DNA from 2 places in the Lysobacter soyae genome. Region 1 is predicted to be linked to the other one. Evidence: predicted binding sites of a transcription regulator. Region 1 holds the regulator's gene; the other holds the start of a gene.
What was found. Region 1 encodes HrcA, which represses chaperone genes, less so after heat shock. Its sites were predicted from a motif close to TTNGCACTCNNNNNNNNNGAGTGCNAA; they were not measured.
Positions count from the first base shown of each region.

Region 2: the regulator HrcA is predicted to act here: its motif matches at 4,028-4,054, upstream of groES (co-chaperone GroES).

Region 1 is NZ_CP080544.1:1,251,397-1,257,295, reverse strand. It holds gene recN (DNA repair protein RecN) at 1-1,389, opposite strand, end outside; gene hrcA (heat-inducible transcriptional repressor HrcA) at 1,509-2,558, shown strand; gene grpE (nucleotide exchange factor GrpE) at 2,628-3,155, shown strand; gene dnaK (molecular chaperone DnaK) at 3,249-5,165, shown strand; gene dnaJ (molecular chaperone DnaJ) at 5,256-5,899, shown strand, end outside.
Region 2 is NZ_CP080544.1:1,990,989-1,996,887, reverse strand. It holds gene H8L67_RS09655 (protein-disulfide reductase DsbD family protein) at 1-1,974, opposite strand, end outside; gene recQ (DNA helicase RecQ) at 2,053-3,876, opposite strand; gene groES (co-chaperone GroES) at 4,102-4,389, shown strand; gene groL (chaperonin GroEL) at 4,426-5,899, shown strand, end outside.

The DNA.
Region 1 (5,899 bases):
ATCCACTTCATCGAATACCAAGGTCGGTGCGATGTCGCCGCGCATGGCTGCCACTTGGATGGCCAGCGCGATTCTCGACAATTCACCGCCTGAAGCCACCTTTCGCAAGGCGCGCGGAGGTTGTCCCGGATTTGCCGACACGAGGAATTCGACCCGTTCGGTGCCTACGGGGTCTGGCTGGGTACTCGATGCGGGTTCGACCAACACATCGAACGACCCGCCTTCCATCCCCAGCGTGCCCATGAGCGCGGTGACGGCGCTCGCCAGACCTTTGGCCGTCTTCACGCGTGCTTTGCCAAGCGCGGCAGCCGCCGTCGCCCAAGCGGCTTGGTGTTCTTCCAGCGCGGTCTCAAGTGCACGTTGGGTGGCCTCGGCATTTGCCAAACTGTCCAATTCCAAGGCCAATTCAGCGCGCGTTTCATGCAGGAGTTCAACACGCGTCCGGTGCTTACGCGCCAAATCATGCAGTCGCACCAGCGCGGCTTCCGCCTGGGCAATCGCGTCGGGGTCGACTTCGACGTCATCGCGAACCACGGCCAACGCATGGGCGGCCTCCTCGGCGTGAATGACGGCAGAATCCAGCAACGCAGCGACGTCATTCAATTTGGGTTCGAACGGCGCCGCACGACGAAGATCCGCAATCAAACCATTCAGTGTGGAAACGACGCCGGCGCGGGATTCATCACCTTCTAGCCCGGCGGCAACATGGCCGCAGGTGTCAATCAATTCTGAGCCATGGCTCATTCGCTTGTGCCGCGACATCAGCGCTTCTTGCGCCAACGGATCGATCACGGCGTCATCCAGCGCTTCCAGCGCTTCGGAAAGGGCCTGTTTGCGGAATTCGACGTCACCGCGTTCGGTCAACGCATCCAGCGACTTGCGCGCGGCCCGCCAAGCCAGCGCGTGGGTCGACACCGCATTGAGCTGCAATTCGTGCTGCCCGAGATCATCCAAAAGGACGAGTTGGTCGGGTTTGGAAAGCAGACGTTGTTGTGCGTGTTGGCCATGGATTTCCACCAGCAGGCGCGCGATTTCACCGAGCTGCCCGAGCGTCGCCGCGCGACCGTTGATCCATGCCTTCGAACCGCCGTCCGCGCGCAAGACCCGGCGCAGCAAACATTCATCGCCTTCATCCATGGCATTGGCTTTGAGCCAGCTTGCCGCCGCAGGCGAATCGGACAGGGAAAACGTGGCGCTCAACTCGGCGCGATCCGCGCCGTGACGCACCATGCCCGCATCCGCGCGAACACCCGACAAGAAGCCGAGCGCGTCGACCAGCAAGGACTTTCCAGCGCCGGTTTCACCGGAAATGACCGTCATTCCCTCGGCGAACTCGAGTTCGGAGGTGGAAATAACGGCGAAGTCACGGATGCTAAGACTGGTGAGCATTCGCGCATTCTAAAGTCTGTCGTCGCCGAAAGTGAGACAGGGGTCGGATTGAGGTATCGGACAATCCTGATTCGGTGCTTGCAAGGCTGTCGCCGAGGCCTTATATCGAATGCATGGCGATCGATTCCGCACTCCCTGACCTTGATTTGCGTTCGCGACAACTGTTGCGGGCGTTGATCGGTCAATACATTCACCACGGTTCGCCGGTCGGTTCACAAACCTTGGCCAAATGCGCTGGTCTGGACATCAGTCCGGCGACCATTCGCAATATCCTGGGGGATCTGGAAGACATCGGCCTGCTGGTCTCACCGCATACGTCTGCAGGACGGATTCCCACGGCTCAGGGCTACCGCGTGTTCGTGGATTCGTTGCTGCAAATCGACACGCTTCAGGAAAGGGACGTTTCGCAGTTGCGTGAGCGATTGCCCAAAGATGTTCCGACCAGCGATCTCTTGAGCGGCACGGGTGAGTTGCTGTCTGCCATGAGCAATTTCGTCGGCGTGGTCAGTGCGCCAAAGCGCAGCAACGAAACCTTCAAGCACATCGAGTTTGTCGGTCTCGGGCCGGACGAAATCCTCGCCGTCGTGGTCTTCCCGGACCATGAAATCCAGAACCGCGTGATCCGTACGTCTACGACATTTGATCCGAAAACACTCGAACTCATCGGCAATTATTTGAATCAGAATTTTGCCGGCGTGCCGCTGCAAAATATCCGCCGCATTTTGGTGGCCGAATTACGGCAAGCCCGCGACGACGTTCAGGACTGGATGCAGAAAGCGCTCGAACTCGCCGAAATTGCCGTGCAGGAGCACGAACAGCCCTCGTTGGATGTCTACGTGGCCGGGCAGATCAATTTGATGGCTGTGGATGATCTCAACGATATGGCTCAATTGCGCGGTTTGTTCGAGACATTCCAGCGCAAGCGCGACATGCTGCAGCTGCTGGAACGCACCTTGCACTCGGAGGGCGTCCGAATCTTCATCGGCGAAGAGACCGGCTTGGCGCCGATGGAAGCGATGTCGGTGGTGGCGACGCCTTACTCAAACCCGGACGGAAAGGTGTTGGGTGTGCTGGGCGTCATCGGACCCAGCCGGATGGCGTATTCCAACGTGATTCCCTTGGTGCAAGCCACGGCCTTGGTACTCTCCGAGCGTATCGGCGGGCGCTAGCCCTTGAAAAATTTTTGATCGTCCACATGTCAGGCGCATCAGTATTCCGAGCCTGCTTTGGACATTCTTATGATTGAAACCCCGGAAAACCCCAAGAACGATCCCGTGGACGGTGTGGGTCCCGATGCGCAAGACGTCGACACCGCGCTCGACCCGGTTGAAGCCTTGCAAGCCGAAGTCGAACAATTGAAGGCGCAATCGCTGATCGAACGTGCCGATTTGGAAAATCAACGCAAACGTTTGGCGCGTGAAATCGAGGTGGCCCGGCGGTTTGCCAACGAACGCCTGCTGGCCGACCTGCTGCCGGTGTTCGACAGCCTCGAGGCGGGGCTTGCCGCGGATTCGAGTGAAAGTCCTTTGCGGGCAGGCCTCGAGCTGACGCTCAAGCAATTGCACGCCGTTGCCGAACGCAACGGCCTGGTCGTGTTGGCGCCGCAACCGGGTGACGCCTTCAACCCCGAACATCACAACGCGGTCAGCCAAGTCGCGAGCGCAGAGGTCGCGCCGGGCACCGTCGTTCAAACCTTTCAAAAGGGCTATTTGCTGAATGATCGCTTGCTGCGCCCCGCGATGGTGGTGGTCGCGCAAGCGGATTGATGCGGAAAGCCTTGAAGCGCGGGCAGCCAGCCCCATTTAGTGATCATCGCGGCGCGTTCCGCACAAAAATTCAATTTTCGGAGATTCATACACATGGCTAAGATCATCGGCATCGACCTCGGCACGACCAACTCCTGCGTTGCAGTGATGGATGGCGGCAAGGCACGCGTCATTGAAAACAGCGAGGGTGACCGCACCACACCTTCCATCGTCGCTTGGACCAAGGACGGCGAAGTGCTGGTGGGCGCTTCGGCGAAGCGCCAAGCCGTCACCAACCCGAAAAACACCTTCTATGCGGTGAAGCGCCTCATCGGCCGCAAATTCTCCGACGCGGAAGTCAAGAAAGACCTCGGCTTGGTGCCGTACGCGATTGTCGAGCACAGCAACGGCGACGCGTGGGTGTCCATCGCCGATGGCAAGACCATGGCGCCGCAAGAGGTGTCGGCCAAAGTGCTGGAAAAGATGAAGAAAACGGCGGAAGCCTTCTTGGGCGAGACGGTGACGGAAGCGGTGATCACGGTTCCCGCTTACTTCAACGACAGCCAACGCCAAGCGACCAAGGATGCGGGCAAGATCGCCGGCCTCGACGTCAAGCGCATCATCAACGAACCGACCGCTGCCGCATTGGCCTATGGCTTGGACAAGGCCGGTGGCGATCGCAAAATTGCCGTTTACGACCTCGGTGGCGGCACCTTCGACGTGTCGATCATTGAAATCGCCGACGTCGATGGTGAAAAGCAATTCGAAGTGCTCGCAACCAATGGCGACACCTTCCTCGGCGGCGAAGATTTCGACATGCGCGTGATCGACTATCTCGTCGAAGAATTCCAAAAAGAGCAGGGCATCGACCTGCGCAAGGATCCGCTGGCGCTGCAACGCCTGAAGGATGCGGCGGAACGCGCCAAGATCGAACTGTCTTCGTCGCAGCAAACCGATGTCAACTTGCCGTACGTGACCGCAGATGCCTCGGGTCCGAAGCATTTGAACATCAAGCTCACCCGTTCCAAGCTCGAAGCCTTGGTGGATGAGTTGGTCAAGCGCACCATTGAACCTTGCAAAGTGGCTTTGAACGACGCGGGCTTGAAGACCAGCGATATTGCTGAAGTCATCCTGGTCGGCGGTCAATCGCGCATGCCGAAGGTGCAAGCAGCAGTGACGGAATTCTTCGGTAAGGAACCGCGCAAGGACGTCAACCCGGATGAGGCCGTGGCGATCGGTGCCGCGATCCAAGGTGGCGTGTTGGCCGGCGATGTCAAAGACGTGCTGTTGTTGGACGTGACCCCGCTGTCGTTGGGCATCGAAACCTTGGGCGGCGTGTTCACCAAAATCATCGAGAAAAACACCACGATTCCGACCAAAGCTTCGCAAACCTTCAGCACGGCCGAAGACAACCAGTCGGCGGTGACGGTGCACGTCTTGCAAGGTGAGCGCGAGCAAGCCGCATACAACAAATCTTTGGCACGTTTCGATCTCACCGGTATCGAACCGGCGCCGCGCGGCATGCCGCAGGTCGAAGTCAGCTTCGACATCGACGCCAACGGTATCGTCCACGTGACCGCCAAAGACAAGAAGACCGGCAAGGAACAAAAGGTCGAAATCAAGTCGGGTTCGGGTCTGTCGGATGAAGAAATCCAACGCATGGTCCAAGATGCCGAAAGCCATCGCGAAGAAGATCTCAAGTTCCAAGAGCTCGTCGCGGCGCGCAACCAGGCTGACGGCTTGGTGCACGCGGTGCGCACGGCCATCAAGGACAACGGTGACAAGGTGCCGGGTGATCTGATCGGCCGTGCCGAAGCCGCAATCGCCGACGTCGAGTCGGCAATGAAAGGTGACGACAAGGCGCAAATCGAAGCCAAGTCCAAAGCCTTGGAAGAAGTGGCACAATCGCTGTTTGCCGCAGCCAATGCCGGCCCGCAACCGGGGGCCGAGGCGGGTGCAGGCGGCTCGGCAGGTTCGGACGACGTGGTGGATGCAGAGTTCACCGAAGTCAAAGAAGACGACAACAAGTAAGTTGTCGCTCCGATGAAAAACCGAAGCGGAAAAGTCGGGCAACCGGCTTTTCCGTTTTCGTATCAGGATTGAACGATTTTGGATAGTTCCATGAGCAAGCGTGATTATTACGAAGTGCTGGGTATCTCACGGACGGCGACGTCCGATGAAGTGAAAGTGGCGTATCGCCGCGCGGCAGCCAAACACCATCCGGACCGTAATCGTGGCAATGAAGCCACGGCGGAAGTCGCGTTCAAAGAATGCAAGGAAGCCTACGACGTTCTCTCCGATGAGCAGAAGCGTCGGGCATACGACTCGCACGGGCATGCCGCTTTCGAACACGGCATGGGCGGCGGTGGCGGCCCGCAATTCCACGATGTCGGTGATATTTTCGGTGACATTTTCGGCAACATCTTCGGCGGCGGTGGCGGCGGTTCGCGCGGTCCGCGTCGCGGCGCCGACATCGGTTACATCCTGGAGCTCGACCTTGAAGATGCGGTCGCGGGTGTCGAGAAGCGAATCGAAATTCCCACCTTGCTCGAATGCGGTACCTGTAAAGGCAGCGGCTCCAGCGATGGCAAGATCGAGCGCTGTAGCGGGTGTAACGGCATGGGTCAGGTGCGCATGCAACGGGGCATCTTTCAAATGCAGCAGCCCTGTCCGCAGTGCCATGGACGCGGGCAAGTCATCGTCAATCCTTGCGGCGCCTGCCACGGCAACGGACGCATCCATGACGAAAAAACACTGGATGTCAA
Region 2 (5,899 bases), 740 kb from region 1:
TTTTTGCGAGCGCATGCTTTGCAAAGTGAATGCCAATCCTGCAACCACGACGAGTGCGAGCAAGCGCGGCAACCAGCGGCGAAGCGTTGAAGCATGCGGCCTGCCTGCATCGCGCAACACCCAGACGACGCCGATGGCGGCGAGCGCAAACACCGCAACCGCGAGACCCCCACGTTGTTGGAACAACAGCCAAACCAACCACGCGACGGTGGCATACATCGGAATCGCCATGACCTTCTTAAAGGTGTCGGTCCAGGCGCCGGGCTTCGGAATCAAACGGCCAAGCGCGGGAATCCAGGCGATGAGCAGGAAAGGCAATGCCAAGCCGACGCCAAGCGCAACGAACACCATCGCCGCTTGCAGGGGCGGCGCGAAAAACGCATAGCCCAACGCTGCGCCCATAAACGGCGCGGTACACGGCGTGGCCAAAACCACCGCCAACACGCCGGTGGCGAAATCGCCTTTCAGTCCCTGCGCGGTGACCGCGCGCTGCGCGGCATTCGGCAACACAAAGTTGGCCTGCCAAACGCCCGAAAGCGACAAACCGAATGCGAGGACGAACAGTGCCAAGACCAAGACCACCGCCGGCTGTTGCATCTGGAAGCCCCAAGCCAGGCCGCCCTGAGATGCCAATCCGCGCAGCGCCAACACCAGTCCACCCAAAGCCAACATGCTCAAAATGACACCGCTGGCATAGGCGAAGACGTGCTGGCGCAACGCCGCACGATCGTTGCCTGCTTGCGCAATCGACACCGCCTTCATGGACAACACCGGCAACACGCAGGGCATGAGGTTGAGAATGAGCCCGCCGAGCAGGGCGAGCAACACGGCCTTCCAAATCGAGAGACTCTCCAAGGCCGACGGTGACGTGGCAGGCTGCGGCGCCGCATCGGTCGTTGGCTTGGTGTCGGCTGCCGTCGGTGCGGTTTCGACCTTCACCGGCAATGCGGCCGTGGCGGTCGCGGCATCGACTGCGGGTGCGGCCGTCTCCACCGTTGTTTCATCGGCCTTCGTTTGCGTGGTTTCGCCGGCAGCAGGCAGGGCAATCGTGAAGCTTCGCTGCATCGGCTCGTAGCAAATGCCGTTGTCTTGGCAGCCTTGCAATTCGATCTGCAGCGCAACCTGCGTCGCGCGCGGGTGGTTGCGCTTGAGCAACACCGGCACATCGATTTCGTTGAAGTACACCGGCACATTGCCGAAATGTTCGTCACGGTGCAGCGTGGCTTTCGGCCATTGCACCGCGCTGATGCTGATGCCCTCGGCTTTCAAATTGAAACGCGTTTGATTTTTGTACAGGTAATAGCCCGGCGCCGGAATGAAACGGATCAGCAAGCGATCACCGCCATCAGCAATGGCATCCGCCTTGAAGGCTTGCGCTGGCGGGAGAGGTGCCGCTTTTCCGGATGCCGCCGATAGCGGATTCGCGGTGGCGCCGAATTTTCCGGCTAGCGCTTGGAAACCCGAATCCGCCTGGGGTTCCTTGGTGGGGCCGAGGCTCGCGGTGAGGTTGCGCGTTTGCGGCGGATAACAGACACCGACATCGGCGCAGCCTTGATACTTCACCCGAATCGGGATGGCGGCGGTGCCCGCGGGGGCTGTCACCGGAATCGTGATGGCCACTTGTTGGCGATACGTCTCGACGTCGCCGAAGAACTCATCATGATGTTTCTTGCCGGCCGGAATGTTGGCATTGCCTAAGGTCACGCCGGGTGCGGTGGTGCTGAACTTGAATTGGTGCTTGTAAAGATAAAAGCCAGGCGCAATCGTCCAGCGAAGATGAACGCTGCCATCAGTGCCGGCTTCCGTCTGAAGTTTGAAAACACTGTCGACCGGCGGCAAATCCTGCGGCGTCGTCTGCGCCGACACGCCGGCGGCCGAAAATGCCAAAAGCAAGGCACAAACCCAGTGCAAGACACCGGTGGCGCGCCCGTTGTCGCGGCGCGGATTCCAACTCAAACGTGCAATTCGGTTCATTCGACCATTGTAAGGAGGCGCTTCACGCGTCGCAGGCTTCGACCTGCCAGCGTCCTGATGGTTCATTCACCTTCGCGTTCAATTCGCCGAAATCAGGTCGAGCACCTGATTGCCATATTCCGCCAATTTTCTCGGACCGATGCCCTCGATGGTCCCTAGGGCAGACAGGCTTTCGGGCCGGGAGGTGGCAATTTCCCGCAGGGTCTTGTCGTGGAAGATCACGTAGGGCGGCACACTCTGGGCGCGCGCCAACTCGGTTCTCAATGCGCGCAGCGCATCAAATAAGAGGCGGGCATCGGCGGACATCCAGGCATCCGGCGAGTTCGGGTTCGACAGTGCGGCACGTCGCTGACGGCGGACTCGCGCTTGCTCGCGGCGCAATTGCAGCGTTTGTTCGCCCTTCAAGAGCGTACGTGAAGCCTCTGCCAACCGCAGACCGCCATGTGTGTCGGTCTCCAGATATCCGTGCGATACCAATTGGCGAAAAATACTGCGCCAAGTATTCGAATCGATATCCCGACCGATGGCGAAGGTGCTGACGGTGTCATGACCCAACTGGAGGATGCGTTCAGTACGTTCGCCCCGCAGCACATCAATCAGGTGGGAGGCACCGAAGCGTTGACCGCAACGGTAGACACAACTCAGTGCCATCCGTGCGGGTTCGGTGGCATCCCAAGCTTCCGGCGGATTGAGGCAGTTGTCGCAATTCCCGCAAGGATTGGCCATCACTTCGCCGAAGCTTGCCAGCAAGCGTTGGCGACGGCAGCCCAGCGTTTCGCAGTAGCCCAATAGACTGTCGAGCTTGCGACGCTCCATCCATTTGCGCGAATCATCCGCTTCGGAGCTTTCGATCATCTTGCGCAAATTGACGACATCACCCAAGCCATAGGCCATCCACGCTTCGGCTGGTTCGCCGTCGCGGCCGGCACGACCGGTTTCTTGGTAATAGCCCTCGACCGATTTCGGCAGATCCACGTGGGCGACAAATCGGACATCCGGCTTGTCGATGCCCATTCCGAAGGCGATGGTCGCCGCCATGATGATGCCGTCTTCGCGCAAAAACCGGCGCTGATGTAACGCGCGCGTTTCCGTATCCATGCCGGCGTGATACGCCAAGGCGTTATAGCCTTTGCTTCGCAAAAACGCGGCCGTGTCTTCGACTTTTTTCCGGGACATCGCATAGACGATGCCGGACTCACCGGCATGCCCGTCGAGAAAGTCGAGCAACTGCCGGCGTGCATCGTTTTTCTCGACAATGGTGTAGCGGATGTTGGGTCGGTCGAAGCTGCTGGAGAACTGCTCGGCATCATCCAATTGCAAGCGTTCGATGATTTCCTCTTGTGTGGCGGGATCGGCGGTGGCGGTCAGCGCGATGCGTGGAATTGACGGCCAACGTTTGTGCAGCATCGTCAGCTGTCGATACTCGGGCCTGAAATCGTGCCCCCATTGCGACACGCAATGGGCTTCGTCAATCGCGAACAAAGACACCGGCGCGCGCGCGACAAGGTCCAAGAAACGCGGCGTCAACAAGCGTTCGGGTGCCACGTACAACAGTTTCAAATCGCCCGACACAAAACGCTGCTCAACGGCATACGCCTCGCCGGCCGGCAAACTTGAATTCAAATACGCCGCTTCAATGCCAAGCTGGTGCAGCGCTTCGACCTGATCCTGCATCAAGGCAATCAGCGGAGAGACCACGATGGCGCAGCCCGGACGCAGGAGGGCTGGGACTTGATAGCACAGTGACTTTCCGCCACCCGTCGGCATCAGCACCAAGGCATCGAGGCCGGCGGCGACATGGTTGACGATGGCGTGCTGGCGCCCCCGGAAGGTCTGATAGCCCCAAACACTGCGCAACACATCTAGCGCGGAGTCGTTGGCGGCGTCTTGAACGGATTTCATGGCGAGGAGCCTAGCACCCGATCGGCGCCCTGCCCAAAGGAAATCCGGCCGGTGCGCGGTCGGGAAAACATTCTTTTCCTGAGGGTCTTGAAAGGGCAAACGAAGGCCCCATTACATAGGCATCCCTGTGAGGGGGGCCGTTCCGCCGAGATTGGCACTCTCAACATGAGACTGCTAAAATCGGCATGTTTTTTCATACCAATCAATAACTTGCGGAGTATATCCATGAACCTGAAGCCGCTCTACGACCGCGTCGTCGTCAAGCCTGTCGAAGCCGAAGAACTCTCTGCCGGTGGCATCCTGATCCCCGACAACGCCAAAGAAAAGCCCACCAAAGGTGAAGTGGTCGCCGTCGGCCCGGGCAAGGCGCTTGACAACGGCAACACCCGTCCCATGACCGTCAAGGTCGGCGACAAGGTGATTTATGGCCAATACGCCGGTAGCGCCTACAAGCACGAAGGCACCGAATACAAGGTTGTGAAGGAAGACGACATCCTCGCGATCGTCGGCTGATTGTTCACTCAAGCATTTAGATAAGGAATCAAGATCATGGCTGCAAAAGATATTCGCTTTAGTGAAGACGCACGTTCGCGCATGGTGCGCGGTGTCAACGTGCTCGCCAACGCCGTCAAGGCCACGCTGGGTCCGAAGGGCCGCAACGTTGTTCTGCAAAAGAGCTACGGCGCCCCGACCATCACCAAGGACGGCGTGTCCGTCGCCAAGGAAATCGAACTCGCCGATGCGTTCGAAAACATGGGCGCACAAATGGTGAAGGAAGTCGCTTCCAAGACCTCCGACAACGCCGGTGACGGCACCACCACCGCCACCGTTCTGGCTGCCGCGCTGATCCGCGAAGGCATGAAGGGTGTGGCCGCCGGCATGAACCCGATGGACCTCAAGCGCGGTATCGACAAAGCCGTCGCCGCTGCCATCGACGAACTCAAGAAGATGAGCAAGCCGACCACCGACGACAAGGCAATCGCCCAAGTCGGCACCATCTCGGCCAACTCCGACGAATCGATCGGCAACATCATCGCCGACGCGATGAAGAAAGTCGGTAAAGAAGGCGTGATCACGGTTGAAGAAGGTTCGGGTCTCGACAACGAACTCGACGTCGTCGAAGGCATGCAGTTCGACCGCGGCTACCTGTCGCCGTACTTCGTCAACAACCAACAATCGATGTCGGCAGAACTCGACGACCCGTTCATCCTCTTGCACGACAAGAAGATCTCGAACGTTCGTGACTTGCTCCCCGTCCTCGAAGGCGTGGCCAAGGCCGGCAAGCCGCTGTTGATCGTTGCCGAAGAAGTGGAAGGCGAAGCCCTCGCAACGCTCGTCGTCAACACCATTCGCGGCATCGTCAAAGTTTGCGCCGTCAAGGCACCGGGCTTCGGCGACCGTCGCAAGGCGATGTTGGAAGACATGGCCATTCTCACCGGCGGCACCGTGATTTCGGAAGAAGTCGGCTTGTCGCTTGAAAAGGCCACGATCAAGGACCTCGGCCGCGCCAAGAAGGTGCAAGTGTCGAAGGAAAACACCACCATCATCGATGGTGCCGGCGAAGGTACGGGCATCGAAGCGCGCATCAAGCAAATCAAGGCGCAAATCGAAGAAACTTCTTCGGATTACGACCGTGAAAAACTGCAAGAGCGCGTGGCCAAGTTGGCCGGCGGCGTTGCCGTGATCAAGGTCGGTGCATCCACCGAAATCGAAATGAAGGAAAAGAAGGCTCGCGTTGAAGACGCGCTGCACGCCACCCGCGCTGCCGTTGAAGAAGGCATCGTTCCGGGCGGTGGTGTCGCCTTGGTGCGTGCACTGACGGCCATCAAGGGTCTGAAGGGCATCAACGAAGACCAGAACCACGGTATCGAAATCGCCTTGCGTTCGATGGAAGCACCGTTGCGCGAAATCGTCACCAACGCCGGTGAAGAACCGTCGGTCATCTTGAACAAGGTGAAAGAAGGCACGGGTAACTTCGGTTACAACGCGGCGACCGGTGAATTCGTCGACATGGTTGAATCCG